DNA from 2 places in the Brevibacillus humidisoli genome. Region 2 is predicted to be linked to the other one. Evidence: riboswitches for the same ligand, from Rfam matches in the RefSeq annotation. Region 2 holds a riboswitch; the other holds the start of a gene.
The links. A riboswitch is a leader RNA that binds a small molecule or an ion and turns the genes downstream of it on or off. The one in region 2 is predicted to bind cobalamin.
Positions count from the first base shown of each region.

Region 1 (7,797 bases), 480 kb from region 2:
GTCATTGGATCGCTGCTCTGGTGTTTAGTGATCAAACGAGGGGATTCCAGCAAGGCAGGGAGGCACATATGAAAAGATTGTGGGGCATGGGGTTCTTTTTGTTATTATCAACGATCGGTTTAGTATTCATGATCGCTTTTGTCATCCTATTTCCCAACAGTAGATTTTCTAACGAAGAATTGTCTTTTGCGGAATCAGAAGTCATCACCGATTTTCCGATACCAAAAGGAACTATCGCGAAAGACCATAATGGTGAGTCCGACCGGTTCAAACACAGTGTGACGTATGTCTATGAAAACATCGGAGGAGAACAGGGGCTGCATCCCTCAGAACAGTATCTTCAAGAAATAGAGAATCGGGGATGGATGGAAAACAAAGCGGAGCGGATGGGACACAAATATCAGTTTGAAAAAGGTGAGCGGTCCGTTTGGTTCATCATACACGAAGATTTTTTCGACGTTCTGGAGCTGAAATGAGAGGAAACTGGTTCTCCTCACGAAAAAGCCACTCCGGCTTTATTCCTTTGCCGCCTCCAGCAGTACCTGCGCCATGCGCTCCGCTTCGATCTTGCACAGTTCAAACTCAACCTCTCCCGACACGTGGGAAATTAGCTGGATGATTTCCGCACAGTCGTGCTGACAGATGAGAAACTGCGGCCACTTCGCATCCTTGCGCTCTACTTTCTTTGCCGCAAACCCGCTTTGAAATCCGCCAACCGCAGTCATCGCTGCTTCTCCTCCCTTGCAATCTGTACCTCAGGACAGGCGTCCGCCAATCGCCAATTCCGTCGCTCATGAGGATTGGCGATTGATTGCCTGAAGCACGGCTTCGCCATCACGCATTCGATGCTGAACAGACGCCGAGATTAATACTGATCCCAATAATGTTTGAAGTTATATATCACTTTTTCGATTCCCAGCCCTGTCCCTTTCTGCCAACGAACCACTGTCTGCGTTTGCTGAGGCACTACAGCTGGCGATACGCCGGTTAAGACGAACATCTTATCGATCATCAACTGAATTTTTGGTGTGTTCGTTTCGTTTAACTCGACTATGTTGTCGACCGGATCATCGATGGCGCTAACGGCCACACTGCCCTCTTCCGATTGATCCTCGCTTAGCTCCATTTGATCACTGGATGACTGCTGTTCATCTATATCTACATCCTGGATCGCTTCTAGATGGTTGTCCCACATTTTCTGCCGCTGCGATTTTGACCTGTTATACCAATCAGCCAAGTAGGTTGAAAATGTTACAGATACCTCCCCTGCCAACTCGCCATCCATCTCTCTCAGATAAGGTCCACACTTGGAGCAAGGGGGGAATTCCGTATAGACATCCACGTTGTCGATCCCATTCTGCTGCAAGGCTCGCCCTGTAAGCTGGCCATTTTTTTGATCATACCCGCCAATGCCAAGCGTAGACATTGAAGTTTCGATTGCCAGACGTTCGGCATGCAGATCAGCATTATTTGCCCCTGGACTGGTACGGGTACTGCTCGCCAGGGAGTCACTTCGGGTTTTTAAGTGGGCAGTGGCTACATTGAATTGTGCTCGGGGACTCCTATCCTGCTTGCGCGCCCTCACAGCCTCTACTTGTTGAGCCGGGTCGGCCTCTGACTCGCTGTAGCGTTGGATCGGCTGCGATTTTGGGAATCCTGTCATCCATTGTGCGACGGCCCTATTCCCGTATAGCCTGTGCAAGGCGAAAAGGTCTGTTGCCGTTAGTTGAATCGGATTTCCAGCACTTGGTTGATCATGGATGTGCCGCGTCGCAGCAGTCTGTCGTTTTTCAGGTAGTGCGGTCTGCGGCCGTTTTCGGGGTGTTGTAAACATACCATCTCCCCATTCCAGAAGAAGAGTGTTACTCTATATTTTACCAGACTGTGAACGAGGTGGATAGATTCAACCAAACAGGGGGAGAGGGGGTAGACGGATGAACATGAAACGTCCCGCTCCTGCTCTGCGGAGTCGGGACGTTCGGCCCTACCTATTGTTCAAATCGCTCCGGATAAAACCCTCTCGCCAATGTCTCTAGCGCAATCGGGGCACGTATTCCCTCGGCCGCCGCTGAGAGCGGGAGGACGATAAACCGTTTGTTTTGTATGGCCGGCACTTCGGACAATCCTTTTCGGGCCAGCAGCAGATCCCGTTTCTGCTGGACGGTTTTCTTTCCGTAGTCCATGATCACAATCACGTCCGGACGTCGGGCCACTACTTCCTCCCAGCTTACTTCCGCCCAGCCTTTTTCGATGTCGTCAAAGATGTTTTTCCCTCCGGCCAGTTCAATCAGGGGCGTCATGTAATTGTTGGCCGCCGTATACGGCTTGTCTTCCCCGCTGTCGTAGACAAACACGCGAAGCGGCTGCTCCACCGGACCGAGCTGACGCGTGATCGCTTCCATCTCCCGTTTCATTTGGTCAATCAGTTGGTCCGCTCTCTCTTCCACTCTGAAGATGCGGCCGATATTGCGGATATCTTCGTAAACGTCTTCCACAGTAGGTGCTGTGATGTTGGACGACTCCTGGATGTACGTCTTGATGCCCATCTCTGCCAACTCTTCTACTGTTCCCAACTGTTTTTCGGTAAAGGCGCTTTTCCATCCAGCGTAGGCAAAGTCGGGATTGGCGGCGAGAAACACCTCTTTTGACGGGTACTCGTCGGCGAGCACCGGAACCTGTTCATAGGCCTCCTGATATTCCGGCAAAATCTGATCATCCAGGTAGGCAGTGCCCACCATCACATCTTGCAAGCCCAAGGCAAGCATCACCTCGGTGGCGTGCTGGTTTAGGGCAACCGCCCGCTGGGGAGGGGCGGAATAGGTAATCGTTCGCCCCATGTTGGTCAGCGTCACTTCCGTCTCCTCCGTCTGCTGACCCGAAACAGCAGCCGTCCCATTCGTCACTGCCTGTTCACCTTGACTACAAGCAGCCAAAGCAGAACCCAGCAAGCACAGCATCGCTACCCATATTTTTTGTTTCCACGTATAGATCATTTTGTTCCTCTGTCTCATGTCTTACTTCTCCTCTTGTCATGGTTTCCCGATTCGATTCACGTTGTCAAAAGAACCGCTGTTACCTTTCCGTCAGTGCAAACCGTTCAGCATGGGCGGCCAAATAGACGATGTGCGGTTTCCCTGTTTTGGGATGGACCGTCACTTCCGCCTCCACGCCAAACACGTCCCTAAGCAGTTCGGGCTTCAACACCTGCGCCGGATGGCCTGATGCCGCCAGCTGTCCGCTGTCCATCACAAACAGATAATCGCAGTAAGCCGCGGCAAGGTTCAGGTCATGCAAGGCGGCCACAACGGTCACTTCAAGCGCTCTGACCAGATCCATCAATTGGAGTTGGTATTGAATATCCAGATGGTTGGTCGGCTCGTCCAGGATCAGCCACTTGGCCTGCTGCGCCAGCGCTCTGGCAATCAGCACCCGCTGCTTTTCCCCTCCCGACAGGGTCAACAAACTGCGCTGCGCCGCGTCCAGCATGCCGACCCGCTGCAGCGCCTCTCTGACAATCGCTCGATCCTCTGCGGTATCGGGCTCCAGCATTCGTTTATGCGGGTTTCGGCCCATCAGGACGATTTCCTCTACTGTGAAGTCAAAGTGGACAGGCGTTTCCTGACTGACCACAGCCAGTTGACGCGACACTTGACGGGGCGTCTGCCGATAAAGTTCCTGATCGTCCAGACGAATCACGCCCACATCAGGCTGCAGGACGCGATACATCGTCTTGAGCAGAGTCGATTTCCCGCTGCCGTTTGGTCCGATCATGCCGACGAACTGTCCGGATCGGATAGACAGGGAGATTTCTCGAATAATCGCTTTTTCTCCGACCGAGACGGATACCTGGTCTACCTCCATGCTCATCTGTTTTCCCCTCCGAACGAGTAGCTTGACCGCCGCAGCAGCCAGATAAAAAACGGGCCGCCCGCCAACGCCGTGACGACACCGATTGGCAGTTCCCCGGGAGCCAGCAGCAGGCGGGCCAGTACATCAGCCCAGATCAGGATCACCGCGCCTAGCAGAGCGCTAACCGGCAGCACCCTACGATGATCAGACCCGACGACAAATCGAGCGATGTGCGGGACGATCAGCCCGACAAACCCGATCGAACCGCTGACGGCGACAACCACCCCGATTAGCAAAGAGAGCAGCACGATCAGCCATTTGCGAAAAGCATGGGTGTTGACGCCGAGTGTCGCCGCCGCTTCCTCCCCCATGAGCAAGGCATTGAGCAAGCGATATTGAAGCAGCAAGAAAACCATCCCGCCTGTCACCACCACGTAAGGAATCATGAGGTACTCCCATTTCGCTCCTGCCAAACTGCCCAGCATCCAAAACAGCGCATCGCGAATTCCATGCTCATTTGGGGCAGCCGTGACGATGAAGTTGGTGGCCGCTGACAGAATCATCGAGATGGAGACACCAGCCAGCAACAAACGGGTTGTCTGAATGCTCCCTGCCACCTGGGCCAACAAGTAGACGGCAAGCATCGCGACCATTGCTCCAGCAAAAGCGCCTAGTGTCAGGGCATACGTTCCCAGAAAAGAGAATGCCCCGAAGAGTATCACAAGTGTCGCGGCGACCGATGAACCCGATGAGATGCCCAGGATATACGGTTCAGCCAGAGGGTTACGCACCAACGCCTGGATTGCAGTCCCTACAACAGCCAATCCAGCGCCTACGACCGCGCCTAACAGGACGCGCGGCAGTCTGATCTCCCAGATGATCTGTTCCTGCGGCTTGCTCCAATCCTGTTCAATCAAGTCCCCGAAAATGGGTACATGCGATAACGCAATGTTCCACACGACAGCCGGCTGAATGCTGACCGGTCCAAGCATCACCGCCAATGTCGCCGACAGCAGCAGAAGACAAGTCAGCCCAGTCAGCACCGCTGTAAACCAGAGTGGATGATGACGTAGAGGCAAACCGCGGTCCGCCCTATTGGTTCCTCCTCCAAGCATCAAAAAACCCCATCCAGTCGGATGAGGTTTGGCGTGCGCACGTACTGATGGCAAAAAAGACAGAACGCTCTTTCGCTTCACTCTACAGTACACCTCTCCTTTCCGCGAAGGCATAATGGGTGCGGCAAACTAGGTAGGTCTCCTGGCTTCCGGATCATCGCACTCTTCCGCCTTCCCCGCTAGTGGCGAGTGGCATCGTGGAAAAGCGCTCCCTGGTTACAGTGGCGGGACCGCTCGGGATTTTCACCCGATTCCCTGTTACCCCTTGCTTCTGCAAGGGCACCTAGCTGCTCCTATTCAGTTCGCTATTGTTACGTATTCGGCTCGAAGCCCTCAAATCCTTTTTCCTAAGCAGGTTAGATCTTCGTCAGCGGTGCGACCTGCCGCGCAAACTCAGGCTCAGGTGCCTTCCGCTCTTGTTGAACAGCTTGTGGCTGCTTCAGGGACTGCAGGCAGAGATAGCAAAGAATGCCGAACAGACAGGTGATGATCGCAGAGTGAAGCATTGTAGCGTACAGGTGTAGCTCAAACCAGACAACAAATCCGCCGCTGATCACCTGCAGCGCGACCAGGATGAAAGCCAGCAGACTGGCCACGTAGACGTCCCGCCTCTCCTGCCGGTAGTAACGGAAAGCATAGACCAGCACGACTAACAGCAACAGGAACAGACAGGTAGCTGCCAGTCGGTGGATGAAGTGAATCGCCACTTGACCGGTCAGTTCCGGGATCAACTCTCCTCCCCGACAGAGGGGCCATTCATTGCAACCCATGCTGGAGCCGGTATGCCGCACGTATGCTCCGAGATAGACAACACCGTAGGCGTAGATAGCCACTCCCCAGACCAGATTGCGAAAACGGCGGGAAACCGGCTGCCGTACATATTGATCCCTTCTCTCCCGCTGCAGGACAAACAAAGTAAGCAACAGCACTCCGCTGAACGCGAGCAGAGAGAAGCCGAAGTGCAAGGCAAGCACCGCAGAGGACTGGGGCCAGATCACAGCAGATGCACCCAACAACGACTCCAGGATAATGAAGAAAAGGCCGATCATCGCCAATGCCCGAACTTCCGCATTACCGCGAAACCTTCGCCAAGCAACAATAGAAAAGAGGATCACCACCAAACCGGCCACACCGGTGATGAGGCGGTGCGAGTATTCGATCAGCGATTCCAGCGTATACTCCGGTACCCACTTGCCGTTGCACAGCGGCCAATCGTTGCCACAGCCCATCGCTGAGCCCGTCTTGGTCACCAGCGAACCGGCCAGCATCGTCAAGAACATCATCAGTGTTGCTGATATGGCCAGCCATCTCAGCCACCTCTCACCCCTACCCACGTTGCTTCACCTCGTTCCCTTTCATCCGATTGCAAATCTCCTGGCTCATCGTCCACCTGCTGGTATGACAGCAGTGTCAAGCTTAGTTATACCCACACAATAAGGTGGCACCCGCAATGCCTTGGCCATAGCGGATGCCTGCGATACGTTCCCATCAGCAAGCACCGAGCTTGCCTGCTTTTTCGCTTTTACAACGCACTCACAATAATAGCGAAACAGAGCACCGTCAGGTAAATCAACGAGTAGCTAAACGCCTTGCGCGCCCAGACCAGATCGTCCTCTGCTTTAAAACCTTTCAGCAAGATATATAAATACCCGATGCCGAGGATGAGCGCCGTGGCCAGGTAGACATAACCGAGATTGGCGTACAGCATGAGCAGGAGGGAAGCGGGAACCATCGGCGCGGCATAGTTGAACATCTGCCGCTTTGTTTCCGCAAAGCCCTTCACCACGGGCAGCATAGGGATGCCGCCTGCCCTATATTCCTCGGTCTTCAACATGGCCAGCGCCAAAAAGTGCGGCGGCTGCCAGAGGAACAGGATCAAGAAGAGCACCCACGCCCCCATCTCCACATTGTTCGTAACCGCTGCCCAGCCGATCAGCGGCGGGATGGCGCCGGAGATGCCGCCGATCACGGTGTTTAGCGTAGTTACCCGCTTAAGCGGTGTATAGATCAACACGTAGAAGATGTGACCCAGCAAACCAAGCACAGCGGTCAGAGGGTTGGCAAACAGGGCGAGCACAATCAGCCCGGCAACCAATAGCGCAATCCCGATCGCCAGTGCATTTCGCGGATGGATTCGCCCGGAAGCTAATCCACGATTTTTGGTCCGCTTCATCTTGGCATCCAGTTCTCGATCCCAGTAGTTGTTTAACGTTGCGCCCGATGCAATCACAAATGCCGTTCCCAAAAGCGTTAATACAAGTGTATGCAGCTCCAGTTTGTAACCAAAGGTAAACACAGCCAACCAATAGCCAGTAAACGTGGTAAGCAAGTTGGACAGGGTAATCCCCGGCTTGGTGAGATGCAGATAATCGCTCCACGTAGCCGGTTGCATCTGCCCATCGCTCTCTGCTTCCAAGGAAAGGCTGTCAGATTGGTAAGTAGCCTGCTGATCCATCCTTGCTAACCCCTTTCTGAGGTAAGTCGCACCGGCGTGACAGGTCGTCATCCTGCCTGTCGCCGGAGCATCTATCCTTTGCTCGTGTGTCTGAATAGATACACGTAACAGAGCAGAAAAACACCCGTTCGATACGCCTCTCATTGTAGCGAAATCTAGTCAACGGAGTCAACTTGAGCCCCTCATTGCAGTGCCTTGCTGCCTCCACATCATCTCACCGTAACTGTACCAGAATCAAGTGGTCTGTAGCGACGGCAATCTTGACAATTTTATAACACTGCCGCTCTTGTCAGGCATGTGAAGCAGCATTGGAAATATAAGCCTATTTTCGAGCTGAATGGCACCCTGCCCGGTGGGGACCCATACTGTGATAGTAGT
Region 1 covers NZ_CP087263.1:3,562,913-3,570,709, forward strand. Annotated here, with positions in the region: gene LOK74_RS17420 (hypothetical protein) at 1-476, shown strand, start outside; gene LOK74_RS17425 (hypothetical protein) at 516-725, opposite strand; gene LOK74_RS17430 (hypothetical protein) at 866-1,834, opposite strand; gene LOK74_RS17435 (ABC transporter substrate-binding protein) at 1,989-3,011, opposite strand; gene LOK74_RS17440 (heme ABC transporter ATP-binding protein) at 3,073-3,867, opposite strand; gene LOK74_RS17445 (FecCD family ABC transporter permease) at 3,864-4,964, opposite strand; cobalamin riboswitch at 5,080-5,266, opposite strand; gene LOK74_RS17450 (COX15/CtaA family protein) at 5,321-6,247, opposite strand; gene cyoE (heme o synthase) at 6,487-7,419, opposite strand.
Region 1: another riboswitch for cobalamin. It lies ahead of LOK74_RS17445 (FecCD family ABC transporter permease); the one in region 2 lies ahead of LOK74_RS19745 (helical backbone metal receptor).

Region 2 (7,797 bases):
CAGACAGGTGAATCCGTGACCAAACCACCTACCGGCCCCGGGTACTGCCGCTCCATCTGCTGTAGAGCAGGGTCAACAGGACCTGTGGTCTGTACGGAAAAGAATCGGTGGGTAGCGAGGTTGCCTCCGTACTTGTCAAGCTTGTCAGCCTGTGGCAGGGTAAGCGATGGTTGTCCAATCGGAATCGGCTGGCGTCCATCAGGGGTGATCTCCAGCGGGATGGCCGCAGTATGGTGACCCACTGACACCGTAATCGTGCCTTTTCCGGCATACGGACCGGCGACAAATGTACCGTCCGCCATCACCCTGCCCAATTCTATGCGATCAAAAGAAAAAACAGGGGGATACGGCAGTCTGGCCCCGTCTCTCCCCCTGACGATGATCTTTTCACTTGTTCCTGCTACGAGCGTTAGCCGTGCGGGCTCTATGACAAACCCGTCTGAGGCGCCACCTGATGCCCACACGAGGTCCGCTCCCATTGCCCCCACCGCCGTCAATAGGCAGGTCGCAATGAGGATCAGCCGAACCGACAGTCTGGGTGTCCTGCCATCCCGGCTGCTGGAGCCTGTTCGACTGTCAAACCTCATTGCGGTTCCGCCTCTTTTCCTGCACGGATCACTGGCTGCGTACGAGGTGGACGCGGCCCGAAGAACTGAAAGTAATCTACTTTGATATTGCCGTTGTACAGCTTCCGCTTTTTGCTCGCCGTCCTCCCCATCTCTTTTTCAAATCTCTCATCCGAGGTGAGCACATAAAACGACCAGGTATCCAACTGCTGCATCAGCGTTCGCAGATCACGGTACAGGCCGGACAGTTCAGGCCGTTCGCTCAGCCGCTCCCCATAAGGCGGATTGGCGATCAGGTAACCGTACTTCCTCCGTGTGCTCCACTCGTTGACACCCATGCGTTGAAAGTGAATCTGCTCCTCCACCGCCGCTTCCACTGCGTTGTGACGGGCCACTTTTAACACAGCTTCATCAATATCTGTACCGATGATCTCCAGTTTCCGATCGTACGCTGCGAGATCATGCGTCTCCGCCCGCGCATCCCGCCACAGTGCCTTAGGTATCACCGGCCATTGTTCCGATGCGAACTCGCGATTCATACCGGGGGCGATATTTTGGCCGATCAGAGCGGCTTCGATCGGAATCGTGCCGGAGCCGCAAAAAGGATCGTACAGCACGCGATCCGGCTTCCAGCGGGACAGCAGAATCAACGCCGCTGCCAGCGTCTCTTTCAACGGAGCCGGGCCGATCAGCTGACGGTAGCCGCGTTTGTGCAGGCCAGGGCCGCTGGTGTCAATTGTCAGTGTGGCGATATCTTTCAATAGAGATACTTCGATTTTGTAGAGAGGACCTGTCTCTTCGAACCAATCGCGTCTATACGTTTGCTTCAGGTTTTCCACGATCGCCTTTTTGACGATTGCCTGACAGTCGGAGACGCTAAACAGCGTCGATTTGACTGATTTCCCTTCTACCGGAAACGCACCGTCTTCTGGAATCCACTCCGCCCAGGGAAGTGCCTTGGTCTGTTCAAACAGCTCGTCAAAGGTCGTCGCCTGAAACTCTCCGATCTTCAAGCGGACGCGATCTGCAGTTCTCAGCCACAAGTTGGTGCGGGGTATGGCTGACATGTCGGCAGTAAACGTCACTTTTCCGTTTTCCACCTGTACGTCTTGGTACCCCAGTTGTTTTACTTCTTCTGCAACAACCGCTTCCAAACCGAAGGTGGCCGTCGCGATCAACTCTACTTTTTGCATGTCACAAATCTCCCGTCCTCTGCTGCTGTGAATTGGCAACCGTTTTGCTGGTTTTCCTGTTCTTCCCCTATCATACCCCATTGGCAGAGTGATTTGACAGCAATCGTCTAAGTGCTTGAAAAGTCCACTGCTGCATATATGTGCCGACGATTCGTTTATACTACGATACAACCGAGCAGCAATCTCTCTACCTGTTTTCTTCGCGGAAAGAAGCCTGTACACAAAAAGGAAGTGCGCCAGCCATGCCGGAACTGCCTGAAATGGAGACCTACCGCAAACTGCTGACAGAAAAAATAAGCGGGCGCAGAATCACCCGCGTGATGATCAATCGAGAAAAATCGGTCAATCTGCCTGTCGCAGCGTTTGTCGATGCCGTACAGCAGCGCAGCTTGCTGTCTGTCGAACGGCGGGCCAAGCACCTGCTGTTCCGTTTGGACAACGGAACTGTCCTGCTGCTGCACCTGATGCTAGGCGGATTTCTGTACTATGGCAGCCAGCAGGAAAAGCTGGATCGCACCGCCCAAGTCGTCCTTTGCTTTGGAGAGGACAAGCTGTTTTTTCACGGGCTGCGGTTGGGCTACCTTCACCTGCTGTCTACTGACGCTGTCGATGAGAAGCTGGACCCGCTTGGACCGGAGCCGCTCGCCCTGTCATTTGACGAACAGAGCCTGCGTCAGCGGCTTGTTGGCAAAAGAGGGATGCTGAAACCAACCCTGACTGATCAATCGTTTATCGCCGGGATCGGCAACTGCTACTCAGATGAAATCTGTTTTCAAGCCCAGCTGAAGCCGATGCGCAAGTGCAACCAACTGCAGGAAGGTGACATCGCCCGTCTGTACCGCTCGATTACCGGGGTGCTAACCAAAGCAGTGTCACTCGGCGGCTATATGGAGAATCCGCTGTTTGCGGGAGACAGCCTAACCGGAGGATACAACCGTCACTGTCTCGTCTACGATCGTGAAGGGGAGCCGTGTCTCCGCTGCGGCAGTCCGATTCGACGTGAGAAGCTTTCGGCGCGCAAGACTTTCTTTTGTCCTGTCTGCCAAGCCTGATTGCGTCTGATCCCACAGTCATCCGTACAATCACCCGCACGGCCAACCGTACAGCAACAGCAGACCGGTCAGCCTTAGCTGCCCACCTGTACCGTACACAAGCTCTTTGGCCTGATCTCAGAAGAAACTTGTCTTTTTGTTTTTGCGCAACAGGTAGAGAAAAAACGGAGCGCCGACAAAAGCGGTGACGATACCCACCTGCAGTTCTGCCGGGCGAATCGCCAACCGGGCAAAGGTATCCGCCGCAATCAAAAAAATCGCACCGCCAAAGGCGCTGACCGGCAGCAGCAGCCGATGGTCAGGACCGATCAGAATGCGGATGATATGCGGAATCACCAAGCCGACAAATGCAATCACACCGCTGACGGAGACAGCCGCCCCGGTGACGAGGGAGGTAACTGCCAGCAGCACCTTTCGCGTCTTCTGGGTCTTCACCCCCAAGGTATGAGCCGTCTCCTCTCCTAACAGCAGGATGTTCAAGTATCTCGCGTAGCAGAACAGGATCGCCATACCGAGCAGTACCGGCAACATAATCATCGTCACATGCGCCCAACCGCGCGACGAGAGACCGCCCATCATCCAGAACAAGATCTCCCGCATCACGTTTTCATTGGAAAACGAGAGGACCAGGGAGGTTGTCGCACCGAGAAACGAACTAACCGCAATCCCCGCCAACAGCAATGTGGCCATCGGAGTGCGCCCTCGGCTGGTTGCCAGCAGGTAGACGAGAAACGTCGTGCCGGCGGCGCCGCAGAAAGCGAATGCCGGAACCAGCAGATAATGAAGCTGAGCCAAGCCTAGGTAGATCGCGATGACCGCTCCCAGTGAACCGCCGCTGGAGACGCCAATGATCCCTGGGTCCGCCATCGAATTGCGAAACAACCCTTGCATCACGGCTCCAGAGACGCCGAGAGCAGCCCCCACCAGAGCCGCAACCAGGACGCGCGGCAGCCGAATCTGCATGATGATTGTCTCATGGGCCTGGTCCCAGCCGCTCAGGTTGATCCACGGAAGCTGCGACAAGATGATTTTGGCTGTCGACAGATACGGTATCGCTACGGCCCCTGCTGCCGTTGCGGCAATCATCACGGCTGCCAGCAGAAGGCTGCAAAACAGAAGCAGAGGGAACAGCGACAAGCGCACGGTGCGATCCTTCAACTCCCCGGTCGCTTTCTTCCGTACCTTACTGATAGAGGACGTTGTATACATCTTCTACACCATTGACGACATACTGGGTAACGGCAGTCAAGTGTTTGCCAGGCACGGTCACGACACGACTTTCCTCTACGGCGGCTACGTTTTTCAGGATCGGATCATTCCGCAGTGTTTCTGCGAAGTTGGGGTGCCCTGGATTCCAGTCGCTCAACAGGATCACGTCTGGATTTAGTTCAACCACCTTTTCCAGGGAGATTTGCTTCCAGCCCTCGATGCCCGCCTCGGCAGCCAGATTAATCCCGCCCGCCCTGGTGATGATATCGTCATTGGACGTACCTTTTCCGCCCGTGTAGCCATCGGGCGTGTAGTTGAGCACAGTGGGGCGATCATCGATCTTCTCCACCTTCTCGGCGACAGCGGCCAGCCGGGCATCCATGTCGGCGACGATTTGCTTCGCCTTCTCCTCTTCTCCTACCACTTTGCCAATCGTCAGGATATTTTCTTTCATCTGGTCAATGGAATCGACAAACGAAAACATAAACACGGTCAAACCGGCATCACGCAGTTGTTTGACGACATCCGGCGACGTATAGCTGGCGACTAAGACGAGATCGGGATTGAGCGCAATAATCTGTTCTGCATTGGAGCTCTCGATTTTAGCCGCAATGTCATCTGTCTGTCCAGCAACGTTGGAAATGCCCGGATCGGTCGAGTACTGGGTGACGGCGACCAGACGCTGTTTATCCACCAGCGAGAGCAAGATCTCATCGGTCCCCAGCGTGACGGAAGCAATCCGTTCCGGCCGCTTTTCGATTACAACCTCCGCCCCGCTGCCATCTGCCAGTGTGACTGGAAAGCCAGTTTGTTCTCCTTCCCCAGACGTCGCACTCGACGGACTTGGCTGCTGTGCCGATGGCTGACTTGCAGACCCTGCAGACTGACCCTGCGGAACAGATTGTGCCTCATCGCTCCCGCAGCCAGCCAAGGCGATCAACAGGAAGACTGCCATCAACAGACTGATCCATTTTTTGTACATGATTATGACCTCCATCCGATTGTCCGTACCAAACAAAAAAGCATTTCCAACCGGGCAGTGTGGTCAGAAATGCCAGTTCAGCCATGAGAATGAATCATCTCGAAACACCCTCACACTTCCCTATCACCCGTAGGTTGCACGTGAATCGCGAACAGGCAGGTCTCCTGACTCAGGTTCATCACTCCTCTGTGCCTTCCCGAACGTATTCAGTGGCTTCATCCAGGGGAACTCACCTTTACAGTGGCGGGGACCGTGTCGGGTTATGCACCGAATTCCCTATTAAGCATGGACATGCACCTGTTCGATGGTTATCCGTTTATCCGTCATAATCATAATACGGGAACGTCCGGTTTGTCTATCAGCTTTGCCGCGTCATGAACACCTGCTCCACAGTGGGTTGAAACCCTGCTGTTGTGAGAAGCTGAACCAACCGCTGACGGGAGGCCGGCAGGTTAAACGTACTGCGGCGGCAGGACAGATCGTAAGGAGCAAACAGTTCTGTGAGCGCTGTGCGGATAATCCCGTCAGCATCATCCACTTCCGGATGTGCATCGCACTGCAGCAGAAAGATCGCCTGCACCGCCCCCGCTTCGTCATAGACCCGTCTATATAAGGCGAATCCAACAACTGCCCCCTTCTGATCGATGACTAGCAGTCCCTCTCCCTCTTTGGCACTTTGCCATTGGGTCTGCCACGGTGCCAGTCTTGGGTAAAACGGGAGCAGCCCCACTTCACGGGGTGTCACTCTGCGAATGGTGTAGAGATCCTCACCGCTTTGTGCAAACGGTTCGGCTGTAAATGGACCGGTTCGTTCCAGAAATAAGAGTCGATCGACGACCTGGTAGCCCATTTTGCGATAGAGGGAGATCGCTGACTCGTTTTGAACAAAAGCCTCCAGGGTTGCCGTGTCCACTCCCTCCTGCTCATACCGTTCCAGGGCGGCTTTGATCATGATTTCTCCGACGCCCTTGCCGCGCCACTCAGGAGCCACACAGGTGCCCCCGTTCCACGCCACTTTCCGGCCATGGATCGTCCGCAGCCCGCTCAACGTCAGTCCGGCTGGCCTGCCTTCAATACATGCGACGACCGATAGCGAGGGGGATAAATCCTCCTGCCCCATCCGGCTGACGAACTTGTCTGCTGTCGTCGACGCATCTACGTAGTATCCAGTGAACCCTTTGTTCCAGGCTGTAACCGCTTCTTCCAACGTACACTCTGTCAAACGTTTGATCTGAACCAACCTTCCCACTCCTCTCCATCTTAGGCAAGCACATGCACCTATGTGTTCTCTCACCCACAACCAATATTTTACGTTAAAAATATTTTAATCCTATAAGGCTCTCCTTTCAATCCTTTTCCCGAACCTTCCCACTTCGTTGAACCTCCTTCATTGAGCGTTCTTTCGTCGATCCGTACTGTCGCCTGATGATTCAGTGAGGGGAGGGTGATCCTGACAATGCCGATTTTCGTCGCTATCCTTTGGTTCGGATGAAAGGCTTTTACGGCTTGTTCTTCAGTAAGGCACTGCTTTCTCTCATAGTCTCTGGCTCAACTTCCTGTCCATCTACGAAAAGGACAACATACGATATTTTGTTTGTTCAGCGTATATATAGAAAAAACAGACTATTTGGAAAGGATTTTTCTGCAAATAATCGAATAATTTTGAATGTAAGCGTTTGCCTGAACATTGACCTATGACGCTTGCCCTAAAAAATGCATAAAGGAGGCTTCGTACATGTCAATCGGTATTGCTGTCGTCGGACTGCTCTGCTTTTTCTTCGGTTATCAGTTTTACAGCAAGTTCATCGCCGAGAAAATCTACCGATTGGATCCAACCTTCGTCACCCCTGCCCACCGCTACAAGGACGGTGTGGATTTCGTCCCGACGAAGAAAGAAATCTTGTGGGGGCACCACTTCACATCCATAGCTGGAGCTGCCCCCATACTCGGTCCGGCTATCGCCGTCTACTGGGGATGGCTGCCTGCTTTTCTCTGGGTCGTCCTAGGCACGATCTTCGCAGCAGGTGTGCATGACTTCGGAACCCTGGTCATCTCGGCCCGACACAAAGGCCAGTCAATGGGCACCCTCGCAAACCGCATCATCGGCCAGCGTGCTAAAATGCTCTTCTTATTCATCATTCTCATCCTTGTGCTGATGGTGAATGCGGTGTTTGCCTGGGTGATCGCCAACTTGTTTATCTCTTTCCCCGCTTCTGTCCTGCCGATTTTCATCGAGATCCCGCTTGCCATCTGGATCGGCTATCGCGTCTATCGTTCCGGCGGAAGCTTGCTGCTTCCCTCAGTCATCGCGCTGGTCGTGATGTGGGGCACAGCTGTCGTCGCCAGCTATGTGCCTGCTCTGCAGATCAACTTCGTCGACTACCTGGGCGGTGCCGAAGCGGCAAACGTCTTTATGGGGCTGAACGCCACCGAGACTACCTTTTTGATCTGGATCGTAGTGCTGTTCGTATACTGTTTCTTCGCTTCCAGCCTGCCGGTCTGGACCTTGTTGCAGCCGCGGGACTACATCAACTCGCACCAGTTGATCATCGGGCTGATTGTCCTATACCTGGGCCTGTTGTTCCTGGCTCCTGAGGTCACGGCACCAGTCGTCAACTCCAGTGCCAACGACGTATCCTGGTGGCCTCTCTTGTTTATCACCATCGCCTGCGGTGCGATATCCGGTTTTCACGGACTGGTCTCGTCCGGCACTACGTCCAAGCAGTTGGATAAAGAGACAGACGCCCGCTACGTCGGCTATCTCGGGTCGGTCGGTGAAGGGATTCTCGCTCTGA
Region 2 covers NZ_CP087263.1:4,046,206-4,054,002, forward strand. Annotated here, with positions in the region: gene LOK74_RS19725 (DUF4855 domain-containing protein) at 1-587, opposite strand, end outside; gene LOK74_RS19730 (THUMP domain-containing class I SAM-dependent RNA methyltransferase) at 584-1,759, opposite strand; gene LOK74_RS19735 (Fpg/Nei family DNA glycosylase) at 2,002-2,811, shown strand; gene LOK74_RS19740 (FecCD family ABC transporter permease) at 2,929-4,020, opposite strand; gene LOK74_RS19745 (helical backbone metal receptor) at 3,995-5,002, opposite strand; cobalamin riboswitch at 5,140-5,316, opposite strand; gene LOK74_RS19750 (GNAT family N-acetyltransferase) at 5,361-6,242, opposite strand; gene LOK74_RS19755 (carbon starvation CstA family protein) at 6,738-7,797, shown strand, end outside.